One region of the Pantoea sp. SGAir0215 genome, then DNA from elsewhere that is predicted to be linked to it. Evidence: predicted binding sites of a transcription regulator. Region 1 holds the regulator's gene; each other region holds the start of a gene.
What was found. The regulator PurR, encoded in region 1, represses purine synthesis genes. The targets are predictions, from matches to a motif close to CANGCAAACGTTTGCNTG.

Region 1 (3,903 bases):
GGCGCGCCAGTGAAAATGGCCGATCAGCCAGGCGCCCAGTAACGGCGCCAGGGCGGGAGACAGCGCGACGAGCGGCATAATGGTAGCAAAGACTTTATTGGCCTGTGACTGAGGATAGCGATCGACGACCAGCGCCTGCCAGCTGACGGCCGCCGCGCACACGCCGATAGCCTGTACAAAACGCAGTACCAGCATCAGGATCACATTATCTACCCACAACATACCCGCACAGCCCAGAGCAAACAGGACGAGGCCTGCCAGCAGCACCGGCTTACGCCCCAACCGATCAGATAAGGGACCCCAGACCAGTTGACCACAGGCAAAACCGGCCAGAAACAGGCTCATGCTGGCGCTGATCATCCCGGCTGACGTGCTAAAACTTTGCTGCATAGCGCCGAAGGCGGGCAGGTACATATCGGTTGCCAGAAAGCCCAGCATACTGAGCACGGCAAGATAGGGAATAAAGCCTTTTGAAGCGGACATCGGGTTCTCATCAGTTGCAGAATAAACGCGGGGCAGTGTAAAAGCTGTACTTCACGCTGTGAAACGGTAAAATTTGCCTGTTGCTGTTAAAAATTTTGAAGGCAAATTATGTGGTCTGAATATGCGCTGGAAGTGGTGGATGCGGTCGCACGCGGTGGCAGCTTTAGCGCGGCCGCCCAGGAACTGCACCGTGTGCCTTCTGCCATCAGCTATACCGTTCGCCAGCTGGAAACCTGGCTGGCTGTGCCGCTGTTTGAACGCCAGCACCGGGAGGTGATTCTCACCCCGGCGGGCGAGCATTTTGTGCGGGAAGGGCGCAGCGTTATCAAAAAAATGGATGCCACACGACGTCAGTGTCAACAGCTCGCCAACGGCTGGCGCGGTCAGATTGGTATTGCCGTCGACTGCATCGTCAAACCGCAGCGGACCCGGCAGTTTGTCAGGGATTTTTACCGCCATTTTCCCGACATGGAGTTGCACATCAGCTATGAGGTCTTTAACGGCGTCTGGGATGCGCTGGCAGACGGGCGAGTGGATGTGGCGATAGGTGCGACACAGGCGATTCCGGTGGGGGGGCGTTTCGCCTTTCGCGATATGGGCACCCTGAACTGGCGTTGCGTGGTGGCGCGTCAGCACCCTCTGACGCAGGTTGCTACGCTGGGTGATGAGGCGTTGCGCAACTGGCCTTCACTGGTGCTGGAAGATACGTCGCGCGCGTTACCGCGTCGTATGACCTGGGCGCTGGATAACCAACGCCGGCTGGTGGTCCCGGACTGGCAAACCGGTCTGGACTGTGTGCGCGCCGGTTTGTGTGTCGCGATGATACCGGGCCATTTAGCGCGGCCCTTACTGGACAGCGGCGAGATGGCAGAGCTGAACTTACCGCAGGCGTTTCCGGAAAGTCCCTGCTGCGTCAGCTGGGCGGAAGATCGCGCATCACCGGCGCTGGGGTGGTTACTCCAGTACCTGGGCGATGCGCAAACGCTAAATCAGGAGTGGTTGAGCGAGGATTAACGGCGATAATCGCGATAAGGACCATAGCCCACCGAGCGTCGCTCAATAAGCGTCGGGTGGACTTCAATCGTCTGCGACTCTTCCCGCTTACTGGTGATGCGATCTAACAACATCTCCAGCGCCTTCTCACCCAACTGGGCTTTAGGTTGATGCACCGTGGTCAGTGCCGGAGTGAAATAGCGCGCATTGCGCACATTGTCGTAACCAATGACGGAGATATCCTGCGGCACGCGCAGGCCCATTTCGTCGGCCGCGCAGATTGCGCCCATCGCCATGATGTCGCCCCCACAGAATACGGCGCTTGGGCGCTGCTTCTGTGACAGAATCTGCTGCATGGCCTGATAGCCAGATTCGGGTTCAAAGTCACCCTGCACAATCCATTCGGCACGTGGCTGAATACCCGCTTCTTCCAGCGCCTTAAGGAAACCGGCATGGCGACCGCCTCCCGTGTTACGCTCCATCTGGCCGGGAATGGCACCAATATCGCGATGACCACGCTCAATCAAATAACGTCCTGCCAGATAACCGCCCTGGAAAGCATTGTCCAGTACGGTATCGGTAAAGTCGGCACGGGATTCGCCCCAGTCCATCACCACCATCGGAATATTGCGGTTCGCTTCCAGCATTTGCAGCAGATCATCCGGATACTCTGAACACATCACCAGAAGCCCGTCAACGCGCTTTTGCGCCATCATCGACAGATAGGCGCGCTGTTTTTGCAGGTCATTATGTGCGTTGCCCAAAATCAGGGTATAGCCTTTATCGAAGCAGTGATTCTCAATGGCTTCGATAATTTCAGCAAAGTAGGGCGCTTCACTGGACGTGGCGAGCAGGCCCAGCGTTTTGGTGTGATTCACCTTCAGGCTACGCGCGACTGCGCTGGGAGAATAATGCAGTTCCCGAATCGCTTCCCACACCGCTTCGCAGGTATTTTCTGCGACAAAGCGCGTTTTATTGATGACGTGTGAGACGGTCGTGGTGGACACGCCCGCACGCTTCGCCACATCTTTAATTGTTGCCATGTAAATCGAACTCCCGGGCCTATCTAAATTATTGATAAGCATATTGTTAAACGTTTGCGTCAGCGGACGGTTATTTCTGCGAAAAACATCGCTTTTCTGTCCGGTATTGAGTCATCAGGGCAGGAAATAACGTCTGAAAAGGGCGCGGACGCAACCGATATTGCGCGCTGTTGCGCAACAAAGGGGGGATTCTAACAAGGCTGTGCGGATAAAACGAGATTTTTACCCACGCGTATGTGAAAATGCTTTCACCTTACAAACGTCAGGGTTAAAGGAGAGGGGATGAGTACCGATTTGAAACTGTCATTAATGACGACGGCAGCCGCACTGTTAATGATCATCGCGTTTAGCTTCACCGCTATTCTGCACTAGTCGCATTCGTTTGCAGCGAGGCTATACTGGCTGACTGGCTGACTGGCTGACTGGCTGACTGGCTGACTGGCTGACTGGCTGACTGGCTGACTGGCTGACTGGCTGACTGACTCGCTGACTGCGCGTCCAGCCTTGCCGGTGATACGTCCTGTCTGTCAGACCGTATCACCGGCAGGTGCGGCATTTTCGCCCGCAACACCCGGCTGCACAATCGGGGTGAGGTGGGCAATAAAAAAGCCGGGAAGTTGCCTTTCCCGGCTTTTTTGTATGAAGGACGTTTAGCGAACGGTCTTTGGCGTCATAACGCGACGCGCACCAATATAATGGCGCTGCCAGTAATCTTCGCTCAACGCACTGATTTGAATATCTTTACCGGTACGCGGTGACTGAATGAATTTACCGTTGCCCAGGTAAACCCCGACATGATCTGCGGTTCCACGCCCGTTGATGCGGAAGAAAACCAGATCGCCTTTTTCAAGGGATTCGCGGTTGACCGGTGCTGCATCCCGCAGATGGTACATTTCGTTAGCGGTACGGGGGATCTTAAACTTCACGACGTCTTTGTAGGCGTACCATACGAGGCCACTGCAATCAAAACCCGTATGGGGCGATTTGCCTCCCCACTGATAACGCTTGCCAAGTTGCCCCATCAGTTTTGCCATCGCCGTTTCACGCGCTTTCTGGTAACGCTGGCGATGCGCTTTACTCATTTTAATGGTGCCGGTTTCGGTATTGTCTGCCGTTAACGCCTTCGCAGCACGTTGATGACCATACCGTTTTTTGCTGGCGGTATTGGCGGCGACTTTTTTGCTCAGCGTCTTGTGCGAGGCAGTCGTTTTAGCGAGCGTTTTGTGCGTGGTGGTGTGGGAGGTCGTTTTGCTGGTTTTCGTGGTCTTACTGACTTTCTGAACAGCGGAGGTGCGACTTTTTTTAGATGAGGCTTTAACCGCGCGTCGTTTGCGCCGATCATCGTCGCGCGCACTTTTTTTCTCTACCTTATGCAAGCTGGCCT
Region 2 (3,903 bases), 1.4 Mb from region 1:
AGGCCGAGTTTGCTCAGTGGTTTCGCCAGCGCGTGAAAGCGTTTCCGGTGGTGCAGAAGCGTCTCAGCGAGTACCTCAGCAGCGATGATGCGGATGTGTGGCTGATTACGGGCTCGCCGCAGTCGCTGGTGGAGCAGGTCTATTACGATTCGGCGTTTCTGCCCAGAGTAAAGTTGATTGCCAGCCAGATGCAGCGCGGTCTGGGGGGGCGCGTGCTGAAATTGCGCTGTCTGGGCCACGAAAAAGTGGTGCAGTTAGAAGAGCAAATCGGCACACCACTGCAACTCTATAGTGGTTACAGCGACAGCAAGCAGGACAACCCGTTATTGTTCTTTTGTCAGCATCGCTGGCGCGTCACGCCGGCAGGTGAATTGCAGCAGTTAGAATAACCTGTACTGAGCTTCGGTTTTGCCGGCATGCCCGGTATAATGCGCCGCTTTTTGCTGCCGGGAGTGGTTCGTGTGACACAAGAACAAGATGAATACTGGATGCGCCGGGCGCTGACGCTGGCGCAACGCGCATGGGATGAGGGCGAGGTGCCGGTAGGCGCCGTCCTGGTTCACGGCGACCGCGTCATTGGCGAAGGCTGGAACCGGCCTATCGGTCAGCATGATCCCACCGCGCACGCAGAGATTATGGCGCTTCGTCAGGGCGGGAAAGTACTGGAAAATTACCGTCTGCTGGATACCACGCTTTATGTGACGCTGGAGCCGTGCGTCATGTGCGCCGGCGCGATGGTGCATAGCCGGATAGGTCGTCTGGTTTATGGCGCGCACGATGTGAAAACCGGCGCAGCCGGTTCGCTGATTGACGTGCTGGGCCATCCGGGGATGAACCATCAGGTAAGGTTAGATCACGGCGTGCTGGAAGACGCGTGCGCGGCGCTGCTGAGCGACTTTTTCCGCATGCGTCGTCAGCAACAAAAAGCGCTGCGACAGGCGCAGCGCGAAAGCTAATTCATTGCCACTTGTGGCGAAACGGCAGGATAGCCTTTGCCCATCTCCGCTTCCAGCGCGGCCTGCTGGGCAAGGCGCTTTTCCTGCTCCTGCAAATAGCCCACCAGGCTAATCTCATATTTACGAATATTTTCCACGTAGTTATACGCTTCCTGGCCCCGCGCGTAGCCGTAGGTCGTTTGCGCGTAATAACGCTTCTGGCTCAGCATCGGCAGGCGCAGTTTCACATCAGCCCAACTGTCCGGGTTGCCACCCTGTTTTGCCGTGAGCTTACGGGCATCCAGCATATGAGCATAACCCATGTTGTAGGCGGCCAGCGCAAACCAGATACGTTCGTCTTCCGGAATGGACTGCGGGACTTTATCCATCATATTTTGCAGATACTGGCTGCCGCCGCGAATACTTTGCTCAGGATCGGTTCGATCGCCCACTTCCACGCTGTCGGCGGTATTGCGCGTCAGCATCATCATGCCACGTACGCCGGTCGGTGATGTCGCCTGCGGATTCCAGTGTGATTCCTGATAAGAGATAGCGGCCAGCAAACGCCAGTCGATATTACTGGCGTATTTCTCGAATAACGGTTTGATATCAGGCAGAACCGTATCAATCGCACGCAGGAAGGTGCGCGTATCCACATAATCAAAGGTGCCAACGTGCCCGAGGTATTTCTCTTCCAGCCGCGCCATTGCGCCTTCTTCGCCCATGCCATTAAAGAAATCCAGCATGGCCGCGTTCAGGCTGTCGTCGCTTTCGCGGGGCATATACCACGTCACCGGCTCTTCATCCGTGACGTCAAAGGCGACCGCCAGTTGTGGATGGATGCGCTGAAGCAGTGCGATGGTGACGGAATCGCCAATCGTATAATCCAGCTTGCCCTCGGCGACGGCCTCAAGTAGCGCTTTCGGGCTTTGATCGGTCGAGATAGCCCAGTCAAGGTCGGGATAGTGATCCGCTCTGGCGCTCTTAAGTGTAGACAGATAAGCCGATCCGGAGGCAACGACGAGCCGTCCCTTTAAATCGCCCAGGTTTTTCGGGCGAGTTTTATCCACACGATAAACCAACTGCTGGGAAACGCTGTAATAGCTGGGGCCCGTCTGATAGCGGTTCAGTCGCTCATTATTATAGATAAGGCCTGCGGCCAGCAAATCGGCTTTGCCGTCGTCAAGCGCATCAAACAGGTCGCTGATATTCGCGCGCACCGTGATTTCCAGCCTGACGCCCAAATAACGGGCGAAACGCTTCGCCAGCTCGTAATCCATCCCGGCCGGTGCTTTATTCACGGTGTAGTAAGTCAACGGTGAGTTTACGGTACTGACCCGTAGCACTCCCCGTGCTTTAATCTGTGAAATCGTATCCTGCCCGCTCCCATGCCAGGGAATGGATGGCCACAGTGCCAGCGCTAACAGCACGGTGAGCAGACCGATAAACAGATAGTTTAATTTCAGGCGTTTCAAATAGTTATCTCTCGATGGCTCCAAGGCCTCTGTCTTTTAAGGCAGTATTGATCTTGTTTTAACTCCCAGAGCGAGGGGCATTTTGCGCAACAAACTTAGGCAGAGCAACTTATAAAGCAATTTTTGCGCAATTATCAGCCAAATCTTGTTGGCCATAAATTTTGCGCAAACGGTTTCGTCGCGGAGTGGCTTTCTCTATAATACGCCCCGTTTTCCCCCTGTTGCGCCCAATGAAGCGTCGCACCCGGCGTTTCAAAGACGAGAGATCTTATGATGGAAATTCTGCGTGGTTCGCCCGCCCTGTCGGCATTTCGTGTAAACAAACTGCTGGCCCGCTTTCAGGACGCTCATCTGCCGGTGAGTGATATTTACGCTGAGTACGTCCATTTTGCCGATGTCAGCGCGCCGTTGAGTGAGGATGAAAAATCCCGTCTGCAGCGCCTGCTCAAGTACGGTCCTTCTCTCGCTGAACATGCGCCACAAGGGCGTTTGCTGCTGGTCACGCCACGTCCAGGCACCATTTCGCCATGGTCTTCAAAAGCGACAGATATTGCGCATAACTGCGATCTGTCACAGGTCCGTCGACTGGAGCGCGGTCTGGCGTTTTATGTTCAGGCACCCCAGTTGACGGAAACCCAGTGGCAAACGCTGTCAGCGCTGCTGCATGACCGCATGATGGAAACGGTGTACAGCGACCTCCATCAGGCCGAACAACTGTTTGCCCACCACGAACCTCAGCCGGTCAAAAGCGTTGATGTGTTGGGTGAAGGCCGTCAGGCACTGGTTCATGCCAATACATCGCTGGGCCTGGCGCTGGCAGACGACGAAATTGACTACCTGCTGGCAGCCTTTACGAAGCTGGGCCGTAACCCTAACGACATCGAACTCTATATGTTTGCTCAGGCGAACTCCGAGCACTGTCGTCACAAGATTTTTAACGCCGACTGGATTATTGACGGCGAAAAACAGCCGAAATCGCTGTTTAAAATGATTAAGAACACCTTTGAGCAAACGCCGGATTATGTCCTGTCGGCTTATAAAGACAATGCGGCGGTGATGGAAGGCTCTGAAGTAGGACGCTTCTTTGCGGATGCCGAAAACGGGGAATATGGCTACCACCAGGAGGCGGCGCATATTCTGATGAAGGTCGAAACGCATAACCATCCTACGGCGATTTCGCCGTGGCCTGGCGCGGCAACCGGCTCCGGCGGCGAAATTCGTGACGAAGGGGCGACCGGACGGGGCGCGAAGCCGAAAGCCGGTCTGGTCGGCTTCTCGGTGTCGAACCTGCGTATTCCGGGCTTTGAGCAGCCGTGGGAAGAGGATTTTGGCAAGCCCGCGCGCATCGTCAGCGCACTGGACATTATGACTGAAGGCCCTCTGGGCGGCGCGGCGTTTAACAACGAGTTTGGCCGTCCTGCATTGAATGGCTATTTCCGTACCTATGAAGAACAGGTCAACAGCCACAACGGCACCGAACTGCGCGGTTACCA
Region 3 (3,903 bases), 810 kb from region 1:
TTAACGGTCAGCCTGCCGATCCCGCACGGGACAACGCGCTGAACCGCGAACTGAATCTGACTGCGCTGGCAACGCTTCCCGATCATAATCCGCTTGTCGCGGGGAGCTGGCCGCCGAAAGCCGGAGAAGTGTCCATGGAGGTGGCGCTGGCCGATCGCCTGGGGGTAAAACCGGGCGACAGTTTGACCTTTGAGGGCGATACGCAGCGGTTCAGCGCCAAAATCACCAGTCTGCGAAAAGTGGACTGGGAAAGCCTGCGCCCCAATTTCTTCTTTATTTTTCCCCCCGGCGCGCTGGACAGCCAGCCGCTGACCTGGCTGACCAGTTTCCGTCTGGACAACCGTGCCGCATTACTGGCGCAGCTTAACCGCACATTCCCCACGCTGAGTCTGCTGGATATCGGCAGTATCCTGCGTCAGATTGGACAGGTTCTGACCCAGGTCAGCCAGGCACTGGAAATCATGGTAGTGCTGGTCACGGCCTGCGGTGTATTGCTGCTCATGGCGCAGATTCAGGTGGGGATGCGCCAGCGCCGACAGGAGCTGGTCGTCTATCGCACGCTGGGCGCGGGCAAACGTCTGCTGCGCACTACGTTGTGGTGTGAATTTGCGCTGATTGGCGTCGTCTCGGGCATTGCGGCGGCGCTCGGTGCTGAGGCCGCACTCTGGGCATTGCAGCGTAAAATCTTTGATTTTCCGTGGCAACCCGACTGGACATTGTGGCTGGCCTTACCGCTGGGCGGCGCGCTCTTACTGTCGCTCTGTGGTGGCTGGCTGGGCGTGCGTTTGTTGAAAGGCAATGCGTTGTTCAGGACGTTTGACGCGACGTAAAACCGACCGGGCGCGATTATACTGCGCCCGGTCGTGAACAGATTTACAGCTTGGCTGCTGCCCAGCGAATACCGCTGGCATACCCGGCAGGTAACAGCGGCAACAAGGCCTGCAAGGCGGCAGCGAGACGGCTCTGGTCGCTGTCGGTCAGGTTGAGGTGACCGACTTTGCGTCCTTCACGCACCGCTTTGTCGTACCAGTGCAAATGCACCAGCGGCTGCTGGAGCCAGTCAGTATTTAACGCTGTGCCAATCAGGTTAACCATCACTGAGGGCGCAATGACCACGGGCTGTGGCAGAGCCAGACCCAGAATAGCGCGCAGGTGAAGTTCAAACTGACTGATTGAGGCCCCGTTCTGAGTCCAGTGCCCGCTGTTGTGAACGCGAGGTGCCAGTTCGTTAATCAGCAATCCCTGCGGCGTGACAAAGCATTCCATGGCCATGACGCCGACGTAGTTCAGCTCGTGCAGGATGGCGCTTAACATCGCCTCAGCCTGCTGTTGCTGCGCGGCATCTGCCTGCGGGAACGCAACGCTGGTACGCAGAATGCCTTCTTCATGCAGATTATGTGTCAGCGGATAAAATACGGTGCTGCCATCATGGCCGCGCGCGCCGACCAGCGACACTTCCCCCGAGAAGTTAATGCCTTGTTCGACAATGCATTCACCATAACAGTCGTCGGGTAACGTATCGGTTTCACCGGCACGTAACCGCCATTGGCCACGACCGTCATAACCGCCCGTGCGGCGCTTAACAATAGCCAGTTCGCCCAACGTTTTGAAAACGTGCGGCCATTCATCTTTATCCGCCAGCAGTTGCCAGGGGGCAGTCGCCAGACTGAGCTGATCCAGCAGCTGTTTTTGCGTCAGACGGTCGGCCAGCCGCGGGAAGATATCGCGATTCACAAAGGCCGGGTGGCTCGCGAGTTCGCGCGTCAGTGCCGTCTCGGGCCAGCGTTCGATCTCAGCCGTAATCACGCTCCCGGCGATAGGCAGGGTAGCGGGGTCGGCATCCAGACCAACCGGATGCACGGCAATGCCCATAGGCTCGCCCGCCTGACGTAACATACGGCCAAGCTGTCCGTTACCCAATACGCAAACCGGCTTCATGCTTCCTCCCGCGGGTCCGGATTGTCCAGTACCTCATCGGTCTGTGACTGACGCCAGGCGGCCAGACGTGACGCCAGCACGCTGTCATGAATCGCCAGAATCTGCGCCGCCAGCAGGGCTGCGTTAGCGGCGCCCGCTTTGCCAATGGCCAGCGTGCCGACCGGAATGCCGCGTGGCATTTGCACAATCGAGTAGAGGCTGTCGACGCCGCTCAGCGCGGCGCTCTGTACCGGCACACCGAGTACCGGCAGCAGGGTCTTGGCAGCCAGCATCCCTGGCAAATGCGCCGCGCCACCGGCACCGGCAATAATCACCTGAAAACCGTTGTCCGCTGCGGTTTCCGCAAAGCTAAACAGTTTATCCGGGGTACGGTGCGCTGACACCACTTCCACATGGAAGGGCACGTCCAGGCTGGTAAGGATTTCCGCAGCGAACTGCATGGTGGACCAGTCACTTTTGGAACCCATAACAACTGCGATGCGGGCCGGGGCGGCATTCGACGACATGCGGTCAACTCCTGTGAATAAAAACACACCTGACCAGGCGGACAGGTTTTGAAGGGCACAGAGAATACCATGAGAAAGGCGCAAGGAAAACGGTTGCGTCGGGCGGGTTAGCGTCAGACGATAAGCTTATCGCATCAGGAATGCATACGGCCTGAGTGAGTCAACTCAGCTCACTGCAGAGCGGGGAAGGCAGGCGGCAGGGCGTGAACGCGTTTCACTATGCTGACCTGCCGTCCGTTCGCACAGTCCCCGGGTACCTTGCGCCGCTCGACGGGCCTCAGCGCAGATGTGCAACGCGATGTCACCGGACGACTAAAAATCGAAGTCGATGAGCTGAATGCCGTTTGCATCCAGTTGGATCATTGATCCCCGGCTGTGCCAGGCACCCAATACCGCGCGCTGTGCGGGGGCTCCGTTCAGCGACACATCATGGATGGCGGGGCGGTGCGTATGACCATGAATCAGTAAAGGCACCTGCTGACGTACCATCGCATCGACCACGGCCTGTTGATTGACATCCATAATCTCCAGCGACTTATGCTGGTTGGCCTGTTTACTGTTGGCGCGCATCCGTGCCGCAATCCGTTTACGAATAAACAGCGGCAGCGTCAGGAACAGACGTTGAATCCAGGGATTATGCACTTTCGCCCGGAACTGCAGATAACCCGCATCGTCGGTGCACAACGTATCGCCATGCATGATCAGAAGTCGGTGACCATAAAGCGTCAGAACCTGCTCCTCGGGCAATAAGGTCATGCCGCTGGTGCGGGCAAAGCGTTTGCCGATCAGAAAATCGCGGTTGCCGTGAATAAAAAAGACCGGCACGGGCAGGGCATGAAGGGCGCTGGCAACCTGTTGATGCAGCGGATTCGGATCGTCATCACCGATCCAGGCTTCGAACAGATCGCCCAGAATATAAAGCGCGTCGCAGTGAGGCGCTTCGCGCTGCAAAAAATGCAGAAAACCGGCGGTAATCGCCGGTTCTTCCTGACACAGATGGAGATCTGCGATAAACAGCGTGCGCGACATTACTCGCTAACGGTCACTTTCTGAATGATGACGTCATCTTTCGGTACGTCCTGATGCATACCGCTGCGACCAGTTGAAACCGCTTTGATTTTCTCTACCACGTCCATCCCTTCAACTACTTCAGCAAATACACAGTAACCCCAGCCCTGCAGGCTTTCGTCACGGAAGTTCAGGAAGTCGTTGTCCGCCACGTTGATGAAGAACTGTGCGGTCGCAGAGTGCGGCGCAGAGGTACGGGCCATGGCCAGCGTGCCTTTGGTGTTTTTCAGACCGTTGTTGGCTTCGTTACGGATCTCTTCTTTGGTGGCTTTCTGCTTCATGCCAGGCTCAAAACCGCCGCCCTGAATCATAAAGCCGTTAATCACACGGTGGAAAATGGTGTTGTCGTAGAAACCTTCACGGCAGTAATCCAGGAAGTTCTTTACGGTTG
Region 4 (3,903 bases), 460 kb from region 1:
TTGCCCGGTCACGGTCCGCTATCCACTTTAGGTCGTGAACGTCTGACGAATCCTTTTCTGCAATAAAAAATGGGCCACTCAGGCCCATTTTTTTTCATAAGGACAGGATTACAGCACGGCGACAATCGCTTCACACAGGGCAGACATATTATCGGGCGTCATCCCGGCCACGTTCACCCGGCCTGAGTTCACCGCATATACGCCAAACTCTTCACGCAGACGAATGACCTGATCTTTGGTCAGCCCGCTGAACGAGAACATACCGTTCTGCTTAATGATAAAGCTGAAATCCTGCTGCGCCCCTTTTTCCGCCAGCGTATTCACAAACAGCTGACGCATGCGCTGGATACGCTGACGCATATCGGACAACTCCTGCTGCCAGATGGTACGGAGCGCGTCATTTCCCAGGATGGTTGCCACCACTGCCGCACCGTGTGACGGTGGGTTAGAGTAGTTCGCGCGAATCGTGTACTTCACCTGACTGAAGGCGGTATCGGCCGTGGCTGCATCGCTCGCCACCAGCGTAATCGCACCCACGCGTTCATTATACAGACCAAAGTTTTTGGAATAGGAACTGGCCACAATCAGCTCCTGATGGCTGGCCGCAAACAGGCGCAGACCTGCTGCATCTTCTTCCAGCCCACGGGCAAAGCCCTGATAGGCGAAGTCAAACAGCGGCAACCAGCCATTGGCTTTGGAAAGCGCAGCCAGCTGTTGCCACTGCTCTGCTGTCGGATCGATACCGGTTGGGTTATGGCAGCAGCCGTGGAACAGCACCACATCACCGGCTTTAACCTCTTTCAGCGAGGCCAGCATGCTGTCAAAGTCCAGCGTATGGTTGACCGCATCATAATACGAGTATTCACACACCTCGAGACCCGCGGCGTTAAACACGTTTTTATGGTTCGGCCAGCTCGGGTTGCTGACCCATACGCGCTTCACCGACGTCTGCGTGGCCAGAAAATCCGCAGCGACACGCAGTGCACCTGTCCCGCCTGGCGTCTGCGCGGAACGTACGCGGCCCGCCGAAATCAGGGCGTTGCCTTTACCAAATAACAATTCCTGAGTGCAGTGTGCGAAATCCGGCAGACCGTCAATGCTCAGGTAATTTTTGCTGGTCTCGTTTTCCAGCAGATATTGCTCTGCTTTTTTAACGCTGGTGAGCACCGGGGTTTTCCCGGTTTCATCTTTATAAACGCCAATACCGAGATTAATTTTATTCGGGCGGTCATCGGCACGAAACAGATCGGCCAGGCCAAGGATAGGATCGGCAGGTGCAGCAGAGATCGATTCAAACATGAGTCGGGTCCAGTAGCGTGAACTTTAGCAAATGAAGCATCAGGTTAACGTCAGCATGACGAAATGCCAACCGTTTGCGATAAAATTCATTGTCCGGTCGGCAGAATTACCGGTACTTATAGGGAGAAAGGGGCCACGCAGCGGCTGCGCTGAATAAAGGCAATAAAAAACGGAGCCGAAGCTCCGTTTTTTGTACTGCATCAACAAACTTAGAACTGGTAAACCACACCCAGGCCGACTACGTCGTCGTTAGGAATGCCCAGTGGGTTGTTTTTGTCCAGCTGGTTGATTTTATAATCAACGTAGGTGGCCATGTTTTTGTTGAAGTAGTAGGTTGCGCCCACATCGAAGTATTTGTAGATATCCGCATCGCCGATACCTTCAATGTCTTTGCCTTTGGACTGAACGTAAGCCAGTGAAGGACGCAGACCGAAGTCAAACTGGTACTGTGCAACCAGCTCGATTTCTTGAGTTTTGTTAGCGAATGCATCACCGCTAAATGTCTGGCCGTTTACGTTGAACACACCGCTGATTGGTGTAGAGTTGCGGGTTTCACCGTACATCGCTGCCAGGTATACATTGTTAGCGTCATATTTCAGCGCAGTTGCCCAGTTTTCTGCATGCTTACCAGCACCAACGCCAGCGCCACGAGCGGTTACTGCGTTGTTGTTACTTACGGAACCGTCAGACTGGGTATTGGTACGATCGCTGCTGCTATAGGCACCTACGATACCCACGCCGATCGGAGAGGTGTACGAGGTTGAAATACCGTAGCCGTCGCCATTAGCACGACGAGGATCGGTACGATCGTTTTTGCCTTGATACTGAAGCGCAAAATTCCAGCCATCTACCAGACCAAAGAAATTGGTGTTGCGGTAGGTCAGCAGACCGCCGTTACGACCGTTCATGAAATTATCTGTGTAGCCTGAGTCGCCACCAAATACTGGCAGCATATCGGTCCAGCCGATTGCATCATAAACCACACCGTAATTACGGCCGTAGTCGATTGAGCCGGCATCGCCGAATTTCAGACCCGCAAAGCCCAGACGGGTTTTGTTACCGCTCTGCGCGTCAGAACCTTCAGAGTTATTACCCTGGATGTTGTATTCCCACTGACCGTAACCAGTCATCTGGTCATTGATCTTGGTTTCGCCTTTGAAGCCGAAGCGAATATAAGTCTGATCGCCGTCATCACCTGAGTTATCAGAGAACTGGTGACGTGCATCCACTTTACCGTACAGGTCCAGCTTATTGCCGTCTTTGTTATAAACTTCTGCTGCATTGGCTGCGCCAGCGGCGAGCAGAGCAGGGATAACCACTGCCAGAATGTTGCGCTTCATCATTATTTATTACCCTCATTGGAGTTATTTGGACACCTGCCACTGCCGTCAAGAAATCTTTACATGAACCTTGAAAGAAGTTTGGTGTCTCCTGTGTCTGCACGCATCTTTCCATCCCCCATCGGGTAATTCTACTGCGAAAATGCTACAAAAGTCGTAATCTTGTTTCAAAGATAAAAAATGTATTTCTAAATGTAAAAATAACGGAACTTTGTGAGTCATATCAAAATTTACAAAAATAAAAAAAGGCCGGCGAAGCCGACCTCTTTATATATATGAATTTCTTATATTAAATGCTGAAAATCAGAAGCTCGCATTACGTGGCGTACGTGGGAATGGAATAACATCTCTTACATTTTGTACGCCTGTGACATAGGCGATTAAACGTTCGAAACCTAATCCGAATCCGGAATGGGGAACGGTGCCATAGCGACGCAGATCACGATACCACCAGTAATCCTCTTTTTTCAGCCCCATCTCTTCCAGACGCGCATCCAGTACATCCAGACGCTCTTCACGCTGTGAACCGCCGATAATTTCACCAATGCCAGGCGCTAACACATCCATCGCGGCCACGGTTTTACCGTCTTCGTTAAGGCGCATGTAGAACGCTTTGATGTCTTTCGGGTAGTTTTTCACAACGACAGGCGCTTTAAAGTGTTTCTCCGCCAGGTAACGCTCATGCTCAGAAGACAAATCAATGCCCCAGGAGACAGGGTTCTCAAACGTCTGGCCGCAGTTCATCAGAATCTCGACGGCATCGGTATAGTCGACCTGCGCAAAGTCTGTGGTGACAAAGCGCTCCAGACGAGCAATGGCGTCGTTATCAACGCGCTCGGCAAAGAACGCCATGTCGTCTGCACGTTCTTCCAGGACGGCTTTAAATACATACTTCAGCATGGCTTCCGCCAGATCGGCCGCATCATCCAGGGAGGCGAAGGCTATTTCCGGCTCCAGCATCCAGAATTCGGCGAGATGACGGCTGGTGTTGGAGTTTTCGGCCCGGAAGGTGGGGCCAAAGGTATAAATTTTTGACAGCGCACTGGCGTAGGTTTCGCCGTTGAGCTGGCCGGATACCGTAAGGAAAGCTTCCTTACCAAAGAAGTCTTCTGAAAAGTCGACTTTGCCCTGATCGTCACGCGGCAGGTTTTCCAGATCCAGCGTTGATACGCGGAACATTTCACCCGCACCTTCGGTATCGGAAGCGGTAATCAGCGGCGTAGAAACCCAGAAATAGCCGTTCTCATGGAAGAAACGGTGCAGC

Region 2: a site for PurR is predicted at 2,573-2,590, ahead of purL (phosphoribosylformylglycinamidine synthase). Genes of this name have one in related genera too.
Region 3: a site for PurR is predicted at 2,527-2,544, ahead of purE (5-(carboxyamino)imidazole ribonucleotide mutase). Genes of this name have one in related genera too.
Region 4: a site for PurR is predicted at 1,363-1,380, ahead of C1N64_RS09625 (amino acid aminotransferase). Genes of this name have one in related genera too.

What each region holds. Positions count from the first base shown of each region.
Region 1 is NZ_CP028031.1:2,509,214-2,513,116, forward strand. It holds gene punC (purine nucleoside transporter PunC) at 1-483, opposite strand, end outside; gene punR (DNA-binding transcriptional activator PunR) at 592-1,497, shown strand; gene purR (HTH-type transcriptional repressor PurR) at 1,494-2,519, opposite strand; gene C1N64_RS11795 (cytochrome bd-I oxidase subunit CydH) at 2,802-2,891, shown strand; gene C1N64_RS11800 (C40 family peptidase) at 3,170-3,903, opposite strand, start outside.
Region 2 is NZ_CP028031.1:3,875,844-3,879,746, reverse strand. It holds gene yfhb (phosphatidylglycerophosphatase C) at 1-389, shown strand, start outside; gene tadA (tRNA adenosine(34) deaminase TadA) at 462-956, shown strand; gene mltF (membrane-bound lytic murein transglycosylase MltF) at 953-2,410, opposite strand; gene purL (phosphoribosylformylglycinamidine synthase) at 2,681-3,903, shown strand, end outside.
Region 3 is NZ_CP028031.1:1,702,864-1,706,766, forward strand. It holds gene ybbP (putative ABC transporter permease subunit YbbP) at 1-830, shown strand, start outside; gene purK (5-(carboxyamino)imidazole ribonucleotide synthase) at 874-1,938, opposite strand; gene purE (5-(carboxyamino)imidazole ribonucleotide mutase) at 1,935-2,444, opposite strand; gene lpxH (UDP-2,3-diacylglucosamine diphosphatase) at 2,757-3,473, opposite strand; gene ppiB (peptidylprolyl isomerase B) at 3,473-3,903, opposite strand, start outside.
Region 4 is NZ_CP028031.1:2,046,005-2,049,907, forward strand. It holds gene C1N64_RS09620 (MBL fold metallo-hydrolase) at 1-66, shown strand, start outside; gene C1N64_RS09625 (amino acid aminotransferase) at 109-1,299, opposite strand; gene ompF (porin OmpF) at 1,509-2,642, opposite strand; gene asnS (asparagine--tRNA ligase) at 2,943-3,903, opposite strand, start outside.